2 regions of the Paenibacillus oryziterrae genome follow, and region 1 is predicted to be linked to the other one. Evidence: riboswitches for the same ligand, from Rfam matches in the RefSeq annotation. Region 1 holds a riboswitch; the other holds the start of a gene.
What was found. Region 1 has a riboswitch for cyclic di-GMP ahead of ACAN55_RS11455 (glycosyl hydrolase). Riboswitches for the same ligand answer to the same signal wherever they lie in the genome.
Positions count from the first base shown of each region.

Region 2: linked by a shared signal. The riboswitch ahead of ACAN55_RS03585 (anti-repressor SinI family protein) and the one ahead of ACAN55_RS11455 (glycosyl hydrolase) in region 1 are both predicted to bind cyclic di-GMP.

Region 1 covers NZ_JBGJZO010000008.1:146,423-154,156, reverse strand. Annotated here, with positions in the region: gene ACAN55_RS11465 (discoidin domain-containing protein) at 1-988, opposite strand, end outside; gene ACAN55_RS11460 (glycosyl hydrolase) at 1,045-2,538, opposite strand; gene ACAN55_RS11455 (glycosyl hydrolase) at 2,761-4,995, opposite strand; cyclic di-GMP riboswitch class I at 4,976-5,056, opposite strand; gene ACAN55_RS11450 (sugar phosphate nucleotidyltransferase) at 5,193-6,566, opposite strand; gene ACAN55_RS11445 (UDP-glucose dehydrogenase family protein) at 7,092-7,734, opposite strand, start outside.
Region 2 covers NZ_JBGJZO010000002.1:255,210-262,943, forward strand. Annotated here, with positions in the region: gene ACAN55_RS03570 (PadR family transcriptional regulator) at 1-433, shown strand, start outside; gene ACAN55_RS03575 (aldo/keto reductase) at 574-1,551, shown strand; gene ACAN55_RS03580 (helix-turn-helix domain-containing protein) at 1,639-1,980, shown strand; gene ACAN55_RS03585 (anti-repressor SinI family protein) at 2,082-2,234, opposite strand; cyclic di-GMP riboswitch class I at 2,263-2,347, opposite strand; gene ACAN55_RS03590 (2-oxoglutarate dehydrogenase E1 component) at 2,901-5,768, shown strand; gene odhB (2-oxoglutarate dehydrogenase complex dihydrolipoyllysine-residue succinyltransferase) at 5,822-7,123, shown strand; gene ACAN55_RS03600 (methyl-accepting chemotaxis protein) at 7,178-7,734, opposite strand, start outside.

The DNA of each region.
Region 1 (7,734 bases):
AGGGGCTATAGGTGCGGAAATAATCGGTCAGCTTCTTCACGGCATCTGCCGGTAGAGAACCGTCACTATTCAGCTTAATATCTCCCGTATATAAATATAGGGCAACCGCCTGCGTGTTGTACTCTTTAAGCACCTCGTAGTATTCCTTCATATTAGAGCATGATCTTCCGACATCACTGGCACAACTGGTGCGCATGATATTTCCGCTGTAAGCGATACCCAGCCATTTGAGGATATACGGTAGATGGGTTACTGCACCCTCATCAAAATAAAACTGCTTATTATTGAGCGCGGTACCGGTTAAGGTATAGGAGCCATGTATAGGCTCCTCAGCCGGAACATTTAAAGCAACCAGACTAAGATCATCCCATGTCCACCATAAGAATTGCTCTTCCGCGGAGGAACAATACAAGCATTTAGCTGTCTGAAGCTTCAGCTCATTGATTCCAGTCTTCAACTGTTCTTTAGGGATATAGAGCTCATAAGTTTTGCGGAAAATGTAATCATTATTCGTTCCCGCAACTCCGGCAATTTGGATGATCCCCGACAGCTGCCGATTGGAGAACACGCTCATCTGGGGGACGGATTTGTAGGCATCAAGGATGCTAACGCTGAACATCACCCCGTTAGCCGGTATTTTATCGAGTGAATATGAAATACGAAGCTCCGGTTTCTCTGCCCCGTTCAGTCCGGAGGGAACACTGCCTGCTGCGGCTGATCCCGTTCCTGCGGTGATAGCGTCTTTAGCCTTGGAGGATTTAGGTGCTGCGAACTCCGCAGAAGAACCGTCATGCCTTCCAAGCTGCCAGATCATCTTACCTGCCGGTATCACCGTTCTCACGGTCTGGGGAGCGGACATCCGGGCCATATCTACCTGTACTTCCGTTTCTTTGACTTCGTCTGATCCAAAAACGGAGGTATAAAGCAGAAACAAGAGGGCTAATGCAGTCATTTTCAATATAAATAGGATATATTTGTTCTTCTTCATATCTCTCATTTCGTTGCCTCGCTTTCTTCAGGAATAACCCGGAGTTAGGCTTGTGATCAAGGCACGAATATAACATTCTGAGGAACGGCCTTCTTCTGGCGCGGACTCTCCCACATCAGGGTGAGGCTTGCATCGCCGTGGTTCTCGTAATACTCCACTTTTATATCATATAGAGTTCCGGCGGTGAGAGTAATACTGCCTTTCTGGGTCACGCCGCTTTGCTTCTTCCAGCTGTTAATGATCAGCTCATTACCAACCCAGACACGGACACCATCATCCGAAGAAGCATAAAAAGTATATTTTTCACTGTATAACGGTTTGATCTTACCTTTAAATCTTATCGAGAAGGAATCCTTGCCAAGGCCAGTAACAGGGGCATCTCCATGCCAATTGAAGGCCAGCTTGCTCTCATTGCGGACCAGTACAGGCTCTCCCGCCAAGTTTGTATTGTTGAAATACTCCGCTTTGAGACTGAAACGGGATGCTGTATTCTCCCCGCCCGTCTTTGTACCTGTCTTGCTTATATACTCTTCACGAGACATGATATAGCTGCTGCTCATAAAGCTCTTAATGGCGGAAGAACTGTTATTTTCTGTGAGCATCTTCCCCCATGTCATTATATATACCCATTTATTCTGACTTTGGGACATTATTGCAGGATCGGGAAGCTCACCGCTCTCTCCAATACCAATCGGCTTGCCATCCGCCAGTGCTAACAGACTGTCATAATGGCTCTGTTTATAATCATTGTTGTAAATATCAGCAGCGAGAATATCCACTTTATCTGCTCCCGGATAATACGGCAGATAAGGGTCGGCCCATTCATTAGGTGCGTTTGGGTTCCACGACCATAATAGATTGTTCAGATGATGCGTATTCACAAAACGGTCGTACATGATGTTCCACAGAGCGGTGAAGTTACTCTTCTTCCCCCACCAGAACCAGCCGCCATTCATCTCATGGTAAGGTCTCCAGATTACCGGCACCCCTGCATCCCGGAGTTGCTTAAGATATGACGCCACTTCATCCAGATCCTCTATGAGCTGCTTGTATTGCTTCGTCCCTGGAGTGACGATTTGGTTAAAATCCTGCTGGCTAAGCTCCCTCGATACGTTAGACCAGGATGAGGCGGTTCCCGGTATATTCTGATGAAAGGTGATGGCCACAATGCCGCCTTCTTTATGCCACTCTATAGCGCTGTCGACCACTTCCTGGCGCTGTACTGCAATGGTCTTGGCGTTCTGGTTATTAATCGCACCCAACTCATAACCGTGCAATCCGGGATATTGGCCGCTGGTCTTCTTTATTTGGTCGATATACTCGTCAGGCGTCTCCAAATAATCATGTTGTCCGGCAATCATACCTTTGCCGCTAAGTTCAACCAGCTCATCAAGCAGTTCCCGGGCTTCCGGCGATGCCGAAGGGTTGACGGGTCTATTATCAATCATGACAATCGGAAGGCTACGCGCTTCTCCTCTGGGACCTATGGAAAGAATCAAAATCAGCGGCAAAATTACAATATAGAGTCCGGCCTTGCGGTAAGTGTTCAATGTAATCTTCCTTTCGGTAGCCAAGTACCTTCCCGGTTCTGTAGATAACAAATTCGCATGGCGGGAAGGCCATTCTTTGCCACATGAGGACTATAGCTCAGTAGCCCTGCTCATGAGCAGGGCTAACTAAGCTCGACTGTAAAGAATTCTTACCCCATACCAAGATCCGGGGAGAAGGCTGTCGATGATTCATTTAGTTCATTGATTAAGGTTCGTTACCCGCTAAACACCGGGTAGAAAAAGCGCACTTGCAGGAACCGTTCCTTTTAGTTGGCTTGGGCTCTCCCACATCAAACGCACTCTGGCATCTCCCTGGTTCTCGTAGTACTCCACCTTGATATCGTACAGCTGTCCGGCTTTTAAGGTAATTGTCCCCATGCGCTCCGTTCCGCTCTGCTTCACCCAGCTGTCTATCACAGCCTTACCATCAATCCAGACTCGGATACCGTCGTCTGAATTAGTATATATGTTGTAAGTTTCGCTAAATAACGGTTTGATCTTGCCACTCCAACGGACGGAGAAGAAATCAACTCCGATTTTGGCATCCGGTGATGTCAGGCGCCAGTTCATATCCAATGCAGCGTCATCACGGATCAATACCGGTGTACCCGAAAGCTGCATATTGCCGAAATACTCTCCACGCAGACCATTTCCCGTTACCGGTATTACACTTACTACATCCTGATTAAACACAGGCGTTGGCGTTGGCGTTGGCGTTGGCGTCGGTGTTGGTGTTGGTGTTGGTGTTGGTGTTGGTGTTGGTGTTGGTGTTGGTGTTGGTGTTGGTGTTGGTGTTGGTGTTGGTGTTGGTGTTGGTGTTGGTGTTGGTGTTGGTGTTGGTGTTGGTGTTGGTGTTGCCAATACAACTGCTGTAGAAGCTAAAAATAGTGCACTGGAGGGAACCGTCCCTTTCAGTTGGCTTGGGCTTTCCCACATCAGAAGCACACGCGCATCGCCTTCATTTTCGTAGTACTCAATTTTGATATCATACAGCTGTCCGGCAACCAGATTAATACTTCCCATACGTTCGGTTCCGCTTTGTTTAATCCAGCTGTCAATCACAAGCTTGCCGTCAACCCATACCCGGATGCCGTCATCCGAATTGGTGTAAATATTATAAGTTTCACTGTACAGAGGCTTGATCTTACCGCTCCAGCGTACAGAGAAATAATTGATGCCAAGTTTACTGTCCGGTGCAGTGAGACGCCAGTTAAAATTAATGTTTGTATCGTCCCGGATCAGGGCAGGTGTGCCCGAAAGATTCATATTCGAAAAATATTGGCCTTGCAGGCCATTTTTGACCGGCATCATAAGGCCGCTTACCGGTGTTGGCGTTGTTGTAGGTGTCGGCGTTGGTGTTGGTGAAGCTGTTGGTATTGCTCCGGTAATATATTCATCTCTTGTGAGGGTAAAGTCATTATTCATAAAGTTCTTAATCGTGTCGGTGGTATTCTTCTCGTATAGCAGCTTACCCCAGTTCATCATGAAGGACCATTTGCTCTGCGTTTTGAGAACGGTCGTGGTACTAGGCATTTCACCATTCTCCCCGATTGCGATCGGTTTACCTGCGGCAAGACTGAGCAGACTGTCGTAATACGTTTGCTTGAAATCATTATCGTAGATGTCTGCAGCCAGGATATCCACTTTATCGGCACCCGGATAAGTCAGTGCGTACGGGTCAGCCCAGGCATTCGGTGCATTCGGGCTCCAAACCCACAGCAGGTTATTAAGCTGATGAACGTTCACGAAACGGTCGTACATAATGTTCCAGAGCGCGGAGAAATTTGTCTTTTTCCCCCACCAGAACCAGCCGCCGTTCATTTCATGATACGGTCTCCACAGGACTGGTACTCCTGCATCGCGCAGGCTTTTCAAGGATACTGCCACTTTATCCAGCTCTGCAATCAGGCTGTTGTACTCGGCTGTTCCTGGAGTTACATATTTATTGAAATCGGCCTGACTCAGGCTCATGGAGACATTGGACCAATCATACGTTGTTCCCGGCAGATTCTCATGGAACGTCATTGCCACGATTCCGCCGTTCTTATACCAGTTGATCGCACTGTTCACCACATTCTGGCGTTGCGAAGCAACTGTGCTTGCCGATTGGCCGCTAATTGCACCCAGTTCATATCCATGCAGTGCCGCATATTTACCGCTTGTTGCCAGTAGCTTGTTGCTGAATTCATCCGGACTCTCCAGATAGTCGTGCTGGCCTGTAATGATCCCCTTTCCAGAAATATCGGACAGATATTTCAGCAGCTTGGCAGCTCCGGCAGAAGCACCTGGATTAACCGGAGTACCTGCAGATGAGGCAGCACTTACAGTCAATGACGAGAAACCAAGACTAAATGGAATGGCCGTCACAAGCAAAATTGCAGACAACAGTGCACACAGCAAACGATACGTACGGTAAGCTTTCAAAATACATCTCCCTTTCGGTAGCCAGGCTGCCATTCTTGCGAAAGGCCCTATAGCTTTGCGTCCCTGTCTTTCGGCAGGTTTGCCTTTGTCGTATTGGAAGGAATGATCCCCCTTACCGTACTATCGTCGCTATTTAATTTTAGTTTAGGGCATTAATAAAAATAATTTGATAAATAAGTCTTAAGACCTGTTTCTAGCCCCCTAAATCTGGGGTAAATAGTTAGTTTGTGCTATGAAATAAACTGTTGAAGTTCTATGTCTTCCCACTCCAAAGTAATACGGATATTGTCTTCTTCCACCAGCTCTGAGCCGGTCTGCACTTCAATAAATTCAACATCGGTTAGCGCAAGAATGGCATGTTTGGTGCCTTCAGGAATGCGTACGACATCACCCGCACGCACATTATGCATCTTCTCATTCAGTACGATGCTCGCTTCTCCACTGATAATCGTCCAGATCTCACTGCGCTTGTGGTGGAGCTGGTAGCTGATGTTTTTGCCTTCGTTGATAAAAATCCGTTTCGTGAGCACTTCATTGCCCTCGTCATATTTGATGTAATCAATGACCCGGTAATGACCCCAGCGGCGTTCCTCATACATCGGCCGTTGTTCAAAGGACTTTAACACCTCCTTGATTCGCGGGCTTTCAGATTTATGGGTAACCAGAATTCCATCAGGACTTGCTGCTATAATTAAATCTTTGGCTCCAATCACCGTAATCGGAATATCCAGCTCGTTAATCAGCGAAGTGCCTTCCGAATCGGCTGTTACAAACCCTTTCCCCACATGGTTGCTGGCCATTTCTTCCGTCAGCGTATTCCATGTCCCCAGGTCCTTCCAGAATCCGTCATACGGCTGAACCACGATGTTATCTTCTTTTTCCACCACTTCATAATCAAAGCTGATGCTTGCCAGCAGTTTATACTGCTTCTGCATTTCCTCGTAGCCGAGTGGAAGTCCCTTGCGCTGTAAAATGTCCAGCAGATATCCCAGACGGAAAGCGAATACGCCACAGTTCCAAAGCGCGCTGCGCTTGATAAGTTCTTCCGCCTGCTTGCGTTCCGGTTTCTCCTGGAAATGACTTACTCTGAGGAATCCATTCTCCCCTGCAGTTTCCGTTGTCGGGATAATATATCCGTATTTCTCGGAGGCGTGCTCCGGAATAACCCCCATCAGCGCCAGATTGGCTCCGCTCTCCTCCATCGTCTGTTCCAGCTTGGCAACATGGTCAAAAAAGGAGGCTTCTACATAAGGATCAACCGGCAGGATCGCCACAATCTCCGAAGGCAGCACGCCTGCTACCGAATATAAATACGCAGCGGTAAGCGCAATGGCCGGAAAAGTGTCGCGTCGCTCCGGCTCAACAATGATCGGCACGTCGCCTCCCAGCTGGCTTTGAATCATCTCCACCTGTCCGCGCCCAGTTGCAAGGTACGAGGAGTCTGCAAGACCGGTTTCTTCAAGCTGTCTCCAGACCCGCTGAACCATGGATTCCGGCTCGCCCTGCGGGCTTTCCAGTACACGAAGAAATTGCTTCGAACGCGAATCATTGGACAAAGGCCACAACCGTTTTCCTGAACCGCCTGACAATAGTACCAGTTTCATAAGTGAACCCTCCTCAAATGAATGTGTGAAGCGTGAGCGTGTAGTAATTCGACTTTTGAAAAAAAGACTGTTATGAAAGTGGACTGCGATGAATGTTTGGACTTTCGATCGCTGTTGTCCTCAGATTTCCTGATTTGAACCGCCTCGCGGTTGAAATCTGAGGACAAAGGCGAACGCTGCGCTTCTACAGTTCCAAAATTCCTCTCCGTCCTCCCCATAACAGGGGATTTGAAAAGCATCGCATCACTTCGCTCGCTGGGGTAAGGCAAGAGATTCGCTTCGGGCTGCTGCGCCGAAGCGGGTGACCCGGCGTGGAAGTTACTTCGATCGGATGATTCCGCCGGCGCATCATCTTTCACGCCTTCCGCAAGGTTCTCAGTCAAATGAAGTGTACTTTTACACTTTATTTCTGCATCTCCGGGGCATTTGGCTAGATGAACGGCACTTATGCCGTTTATTTCGATGCAACTCCGGCGGAATGGACTATAACAAAAAGGTCAGCGTCGCCCGCCTTGCAGGCGCGGGTTAGACCGCGCCGGCAACGCTCGGCGAGTAGCCGCTGAGCCCGCCCATCTGCGGGCGGCCGACAGAGTGGTACTCAAGGCCGGTTCCCTCGATTTGTGCTTTGGAGTATAGGTTGCGGCCGTCGATCAGAACCGGCTTGCGCATCTTTCTGGCCAGACGGTGCAGGTCGATGTCCTTGAACAAACTCCAGTCTGTCAGCAGGCACAATGCGTCACTGCCTTCCGCGGCTTCCTCTGCCAAGGTGCACCAGCGGAGCTGCGGATGATCATATTGCTTCCGGAAGTTGTCGGCGGCAATGGGATCATAGAGCTTGACGATAGCACCTTCAGCTACTAGTGCCTCTACGATTTCCCGGGCTGGAGCTTCGCGCACATCATCCGTGTTCGGCTTGAAGGCGAGGCCCCAAATGCCGATAACTGCACCGCGCAGGCTTCCTAAGGACTCATGCAGCTTGGAGATAATCATGAAACGTTGGCCTTTATTGACCTCGACTACGGATTCCAAAAGCTTGAACTCATAATCGACGTTACCGGCGATCTGGATCAGCGCATTGGTATCTTTCGGGAAACAGGAGCCGCCGTAACCAATGCCAGCCTGGAGAAAGGATGAGCCGATTCTGCGGTCCATTCCCATCCCTTGCGCG
Region 2 (7,734 bases), on a different contig from region 1:
GGACAAAATGGCGGAAGAGGGACACATTGAAGCGGTAGAAGTGATCTCAAGCCCCGACCGGCCGGACAAAACCATCTACCGGATTACGGATAAGGGCAAAACCCTGTTCGAGCAGCTTGTCCTGCAGCTGTTCAAGAAGAACGATGAAATCTTTCATCCGCTCTACCTGGCAGTCGCCATGTCCCGCCATGTGGATCAAGGCAAGATCGAGAAGCTGCTGGCTGAACGTATCCGGGAGACCGAACACAAGCTCAACCTGGCTTATCAGGTCTACGAAGAGCATATCGCGATTGTTCCGCGGTCTGCCCTTCACCTGATATACGGAAAATACGAGCACATCCATACCGAACTCAGATGGCTGAAACGCCTATACGAGGACACTTTAGCCCATAAATTGGGCGATGTCGGAACTAGACTGAATATAGAGGCCTAAGGGCCTCTTTTTTCATGCACTCACAAATCGTTTAATTATGACTATCTACATGTATTCAACGACAGAAATACCATACAGGCTTCTAAAAAAGTGTACAATGTTCCCGGGAACAAGCAATCCATTCGACGGAGGGATCACTATTGCCGACAACACTGCCTTTTCATAAACGCGGTATTCCAGCAAGCCGCATTGCCTTAGGCTGTATGGGCTTTGGCGGGGGATGGGACCGTGAGCCGATCACCGCAGAGAATATCAAACAGGGCCATGAAGCTGTTGATGCCGCGCTATCCATTGGAATCAACATGTTTGACCATGCCGACATCTATACACGCGGCAAGGCGGAGAAAGTATTCGGAGCGGTCTTTAAAGAACGCCCCGGGCTTCGCGAGCAAATCATCCTTCAATCCAAATGCGGGATTAAGCTGATGGAGCCCGGAGAAAGTTCGAACGTGTTCGACTTCTCAGCCGGGCATATTATAAGCAGCGTTGACGGAACCTTAAGCCGTCTGGGTGTAGAATATCTTGATATTCTTCTGCTGCACCGTCCGGATCCACTAATGGATCCAGAGGAGGTTGCCGAAGCACTAAGCAGGCTGAAGTGCTCCGGCAAGGTCCGGCATTTCGGGGTCTCCAATATGAGCGCTGCGCAGATCAAGCTGCTGCAATTCTACAGTGATGAACCGTTAATAGTGAACCAGTTAAAGATGAGTCTTTACGAGATCGATTGGCTGAATGCAGTAATCAGCGTTAACCGGAACGACTCGAAAGACGTCGCGTTCCCAGAAGGCACCATCGAGCACTGCCGGATGGAGAACATCCAGATTCAGGCCTGGGGTCCGCTGGCTCAGGGTTTGTTCAGTGGACGGCCCCTGGACGGACAGCCTGAGAATATCATTAATACTGCAGCTATGGTCAAAGCAATGGCGGCAGAAAAGGGAACCACCCCCGAGGCCATTGTCCTCGCCTGGTTAATGACACACCCCGCTGCCATCCAGCCCGTGATTGGTACCGTGAACCCGCAACGGATCGCAGCTTGCGGCGATGCTGACAAGCTGGAATTGTCCCGGAGAGAATGGTATGACTTGTTCGTCAGTTCACGCGGCAACCGGTTACCGTAAGAATTAACACCTTTTGACTTTGTCGGTTTCAATGATATTTGTTATACTGGTATTAAATATCAATCTATTTGGAAGGGCGTTGTCATCGTGCCAGAAAATTTGGGTCAACGCATCCATGAGCTTCGCCAGGAAAAGGACATGTCCCTTTCCGAACTGGCGGACAAGGCGAGTGTGGCCAAATCCTATCTCAGCAATGTGGAAAGAAATATTCAATCCAACCCTTCCATTCAATTCCTCGAAAAGATCGCCGCAGCACTTGACATTACTATGCATGATTTACTGTATGGCGGACTTTCCGAAGGCGAGGAAGCATCTTTGGATTCAGAGTGGTTTCGGCTTGTGCAGGAAGCCATGTCTTCAGGTGTCAGCAAAAAAGAGTTCAAAGAGTTTCTGGAATACCAGAAGTGGCGGATTGACCAAAACAACTAAGCTAAGCACTGTGCAGCCGCGTCTGCTCCAGGATCAATACATAAAAAGCACAGCGGTAGCCGCTGTGCTTTTTATGTATGTAACCCCTTCATCAAATCTCCCTACATGGCCTGTAGAGACTTCTCATTGAAGAACTGACGGATTTCATTGACGAGAATACCTGCCTTCTTTGCTTTTAACAGCAGGTACACCCACTCTAAATCCAAATCTGCCAATTGCACTTCCCCATTATCTACCTGGTTGGATTGATCCACGAACATCTCCTCCTATGAATGTGAGTCCCCAGGCAGTTCGGCCATCATAGTATTTCTACCTTAGACCCGAAACTTTGTGTCCCTGCCTTTCAGCAGGTTTACCCTTTACTGAATCTATTATGTCAAAAACTTACTACACGATGATTAGCCCGTCTGCAATAACATTATACAGGAGTTAAGAAGAAACGTGTGTCGAATTATGGAAATTTTTATTGATCAAAATTTTAAAAAAATTTAGCATATTTTGACGTAAATCTGTACTAATTAAGTACAGTGACAAAGTGATGCAGGGAATACTCGAATTATGTAGGTGACTATAAAGTGCAATTTTTATTGTAATAAGTTTATACCCCGTTTCAGCCTCTTGAAACGGTATTATAAAAAATTAAACTGGCCTATGAATTCAATGTAGTAGTCCAGTCGTTTTTATAGTTTAAATTTTAAATAATTAAGCATCAAATTGGCCCTAACCTATATCATTTTGCGAACGGATTGGACGAAAGTATGAATTGATTACAAGTTGTTAAAGTAGCACAATAGGATGAGGCAATAGTATTTATTATTATCGTTACCTGTTACTATTATAATGAAAACGCAAACATTGCAGCTCCGCAAGGCGCTTACTATAAACGCTAATTCGGAGTTCATCCGTTGGGAGGATCTATCATGGCAGCCAAAGAGCCCCATAACGAATCCATTTGGAGTAAGTATTACGGACCCAATCTTGGTTACATCCAGGAAAAATACGAGCAATTCGTCAATGATCCTGCATCTGTCGAGAATAATTACCGGGATTTGTTCACCATTTCCGGCCCTCCGCCCTTAGCACCCGAGTCCGAACAATCACCTCAGCCTATCCTTTCCGGAGACACTGAATGGCTCAAGAAGGCGGTCAAAGCTTCTAAACTGATTACTAACATCCGCATATACGGCCATATGGCAGCTGATATCGACCCGCTGGAGCGGAGTCAGCATCCCATGGCTAAATGGCTCACCCCAGAGACGTATGATTTAACACGTGAAGATTTAATCGCTATGCCTGCCTCACTGATCTGGGAAAATGCGCCGGATGATGTCCTGACCGGCTGGGACGCCGTTCACCGGATGCTCCAATCCTATACAAAGACGATTGCTTATGAATTCGGGCATGTTCATGACGAACAGGAACTGCGGTGGCTGAATAGTCAGGCGGAGTCTCCTACCTCTCCCTCGCCCTTAAACAAAGCGGAACGCCAGGAGCTGCTGAAGCGGCTTGTTCAGGTCGAGCAGTTTGAGACCTTTCTGCACAAAACTTTTGTCGGGCAGAAACGCTTCAGCCTGGAGGGCAACGATGCGCTCGTTCCTATGCTGGATGAAATTGTCCGGGCCGCAGCCCATGACGGGGCGGAGCATATCCTGATGGGCATGGCCCACCGGGGCCGTCTTAACGTGCTCGCTCATATCCTGGGCAAGCCTTACGATATCATTTTCTCCGAGTTCCACCATTCACCGAATAAAGAGCTCTTCCCTTCAGAAGGGTCTATGGGCATCAACTATGGCTGGACCGGAGACGTTAAATACCATCTGGGCGCTGACCGTGCTGTCCGCGAAGGCGAAACGGTGCGGACCCGTCTGACGCTTGCGAACAACCCAAGCCATCTGGAGTTCGTGAATCCGGTGGTGGAGGGCTTTACACGCGCTGCCCAGGAGAACCGCAAATCGCCGGGTCTCCCGGAGCTGGACACCAATAAAGCCATGGCTGTCCTGATGCACGGGGATGCCGCTTTTCCAGGCGAGGGTATCGTAGCGGAGACCTTGAACATCGGTAAACTTCAAGGTTATCAAAATGGCGGAACGATCCATATTATCGTCAACAACCGCATTGGCTTCACCACGGAGAGCAAGGACTCCCGTTCAACACATTATGCCAGTGACTTGGCCAAAGGTTATGAGATTCCTATTGTCCATGTAAATGCAGATGATCCGGAAGCGTGCGTCGCTGCCGTCCGTCTGGCAAGCGCCTACCGTAATTTGTTTAAAAAGGATTTCGTCATCGATCTGATCGGCTACCGACGCCACGGCCATAACGAGATGGACGATCCCGAGACGACCCAGCCGCTCGTGTACGGAAAGGTACGGAGCCACCCTACAGTATATAATGTTTACGCCGACCGGCTTATTCACGAGAAAGTAATAAATCGTGAAGACGTGAAAGTATTTATTAATGAAGCAGAGAGCGCCCTCCAGAGCGCTTATGATAATATGAAGGAAGGAGCTCACAAGAACGCGGAATCCAAAGCGGCAGTTCCTGTTCAAACCCAAGCAACGGCAGCAAGGTCTACTGCTGTATCCCTAAGCAATCTGCGTGAAATTAACCGACAGTTGCTTACGGTTCCGGAAGGCTTTCAGGTCTATCCGAAGCTGCAGCGTATCCTCCAGCGCCGAAAGGATGCTTTAAATGAGGGTGAAAAGGTAGAATGGGCTTTGGCCGAGAGCCTCGCCTTCGCCACCATTCTGCAGGAAGGAACGCCGATTCGCCTGAGCGGCCAGGATGCGCAACGCGGAACCTTCGCACACCGCCATCTCGTGCTGCATGACAGCGAGACCGGAGCTTTATTCTCCCCGCTGCATCAGCTGTCTGCGTCACAGGCTTCGTTTGGGGTATACAACAGCCCGCTGTCGGAGGCGTCTGTACTGGGGTATGAATACGGGTATAATGTGTTCGCACCTGAGACGTTCGTGATCTGGGAGGCGCAGTACGGTGATTTCGCCAATGCCGCGCAAGTTATTATTGACCAGTTCATCTCCGCCGGACGTGCGAAATGGACCCAGCGTAGCAACCTGGTTATCCTGCTGCCGCACGGCTATGAGGGGCAGGGACCAGAGCACTCCAGCGGCAAGCTGGAACGCTACCTGCAACTGTCGGCCGAAGAGAACTGGACGGTCGCGAATCTGACCTGTGCTGCGCAATATTTCCATCTGCTGCGCCGCCAGGCGGCCTTATGCGGCAAGAGCGACGCCCGGCCGCTGGTGATCATGACACCGAAGAGTCTGCTGCGCAACCCGCGCAGTGCATCTCCCGGCACGGATCTGGCCTCCGGAGAGTTCCAGAAAGTACTCGCCGAACCACTGCTCGGGCAGACTCCCGGGGCGGTTCAGCGTCTGGTCGTCTGCAGTGGCAAGGTTGCCATCGATCTGCAGACCGAACTTGAAGCCTCGCGCGATAAAGACTGGTCTTGGCTGCATGTTCTCCGGATGGAGCAGCTGTATCCGTTCCCGGAACGCGAGCTGGCCGCTCATTTGAACTCGTTCACCTCGCTTCAAGAGATTGTGTGGTTGCAGGAAGAACCGAAGAATATGGGTGCCTGGAGCTATACGGAGCCGCGCCTGCGGGCAATTGCTCCATCCGGCACCAGCGTTGAGTACATCGGACGTCCGGAGCGTTCCAGCCCGGCAAGCGGTTATGCCGATGTCCACAGCTATGAACAGCGGAGAATTATTATGGAAGCCCTGAAGCTGAATTCGCAAGTACAAGCAGCTGTACCGTCCTCTTAAACAGGACGGTGTCACAATAACGGAAATTATTATTTTTGGGGAGGTAGCGGCCTGTGTCTGAAATCAAAGTACCCGATCTGGGTGAATCCATTTCTGAAGGGACCATCTACAAGTGGCTAGTCAAGGAAGGCGACACCGTTGGTCAAGGCGATGTACTGGCTGAGCTCGAAACCGACAAGGTCAATCTGGAGATCAGCGCGGAGGAAGATGGCGTCATCTCCTCCATTCTCCGGCAAGCCGGCGAGAATGTAGCCGTTGGTGAAGCCATTGGCATTATCGGCAGCGCGGGGAGCGCAGGCGGCGGACAGCCACAGGCGGCTCCGCCAGCTGCTGAAGCCACAGCGCAAGCTAGCCCGGCACCCGCCGCGGCGGGCAATGGTGCGGCAGCGCCAGCTGCTGCGCCTGAAGGGCCGGGGGCGGCAGGCGAAGCTGCCGCCGTGGCATCACCGGGCGCAAGGAAGCTGGCCCGCGAACGCGGCATCGACCTCGGCGAGGTGAGCGCCCGGGATCCTATCGGCCGGATTGCCCAGGCCGATGTGAAAGACCATGGCGCGGCGGTACCTGCAGCGCCTGCACCGTCGGCGCCCGTGCCCGCGCCTCCCGCGCCGCAAGCCAAGCCGGCAGCGGCCAAAGCGCCGCACCCGGAGGACGGCAAAGCCACCGAGCGCAAGCGCATGTCACGCAGACGGCTGACGATCGCCAGCCGCCTGGTAGAAGCGCAGCAGACCGCAGCCATGCTTACCACCTTCAACGAGGTGGATATGACCGCTATCCTCGATATCCGCAAGCGGCGCAAGGATAACTTTAAAGAGAAGCACGATGTAGGCCTAGGCTTTATGTCCTTCTTCACCAAGGCGGTTATCGGCGCACTTAAGGCATACCCTCTGCTAAACGCGGAGATTGACGGCGAGGATCTGCTGATCAAGAAATATTATGATATCGGCATCGCTGTTGCCGCCAAGGAAGGTCTTGTTGTTCCAGTTGTCCGTGATGCAGACCGCCTGAGCTTTCCGCAGATTGAGCGGGAGATCGGTGAGCTCGCCTCCAAGGCGCGGAATAACACACTCAGCCTAGCTGAACTTCAAGGCGGAACGTTCACCATTACAAACGGCGGCGTATTCGGCTCTCTGCTATCCACACCAATTCTCAATACACCGCAGGTCGGCATCCTGGGCATGCATAAGATTCAATTGCGTCCGATTGCACTGGATGAAGAACGCACTGCCAACCGCCCGATGATGTATATTGCCCTCTCCTATGATCACCGGATCGTAGACGGGTCGGAAGCGGTCAGCTTCCTCGTTAAAGTGAAAGAACTGCTGGAAGATCCCGAAGCATTGCTGCTCGAAGGCTAATTATATCGTTATACACATAAAGGCAACCATGGGCTAAGCCCATGGTTGCCTTTTTCACACCGCCAAATCAATCCCCACCACACCAACAACCTCTCCCTGGCGGTTTCTGATAGCGCGGGATAAAGTAATGCAGGACCGCTTCGTAATGGCTGAGACGTACGGGTTCGAAACATACGCCCCTTCATTCATCGCCCCGCTCCACCAGTCCCTGCGTTTCGCATTCAGCAGGCCAGCAGCAGGCTCAGAGAAAATGAACGTTCCGTCCGTACGGTTGGACCAGATCGCCTGTACATCCGGCACTTTCTGCATACATGCCGTGAGAACACCGCTGTGTCTTACCGGGTCCGGCTGATACAGTGCTTCCTGGGATGTAATATCCTGTAGAAGAGACTGCATTTCCTGAAGCCGGCCGGCGTACTGGCTCATTTCAATCTGTTCTTTGCCAACAATAGCCCCCGCCGACTCCCGAAGCGCTTGTGATTCAGCCAGCAAATTTGCACTAACCCCATTAAGCTGTCCGATCTGGGTCCGCTGGCGAGTGACCTGCTCCAGTGTCAAATCCACATTGGCAATCGTCTCAGTAACAATGGCTACTGCTCCGCTAAGCTCGG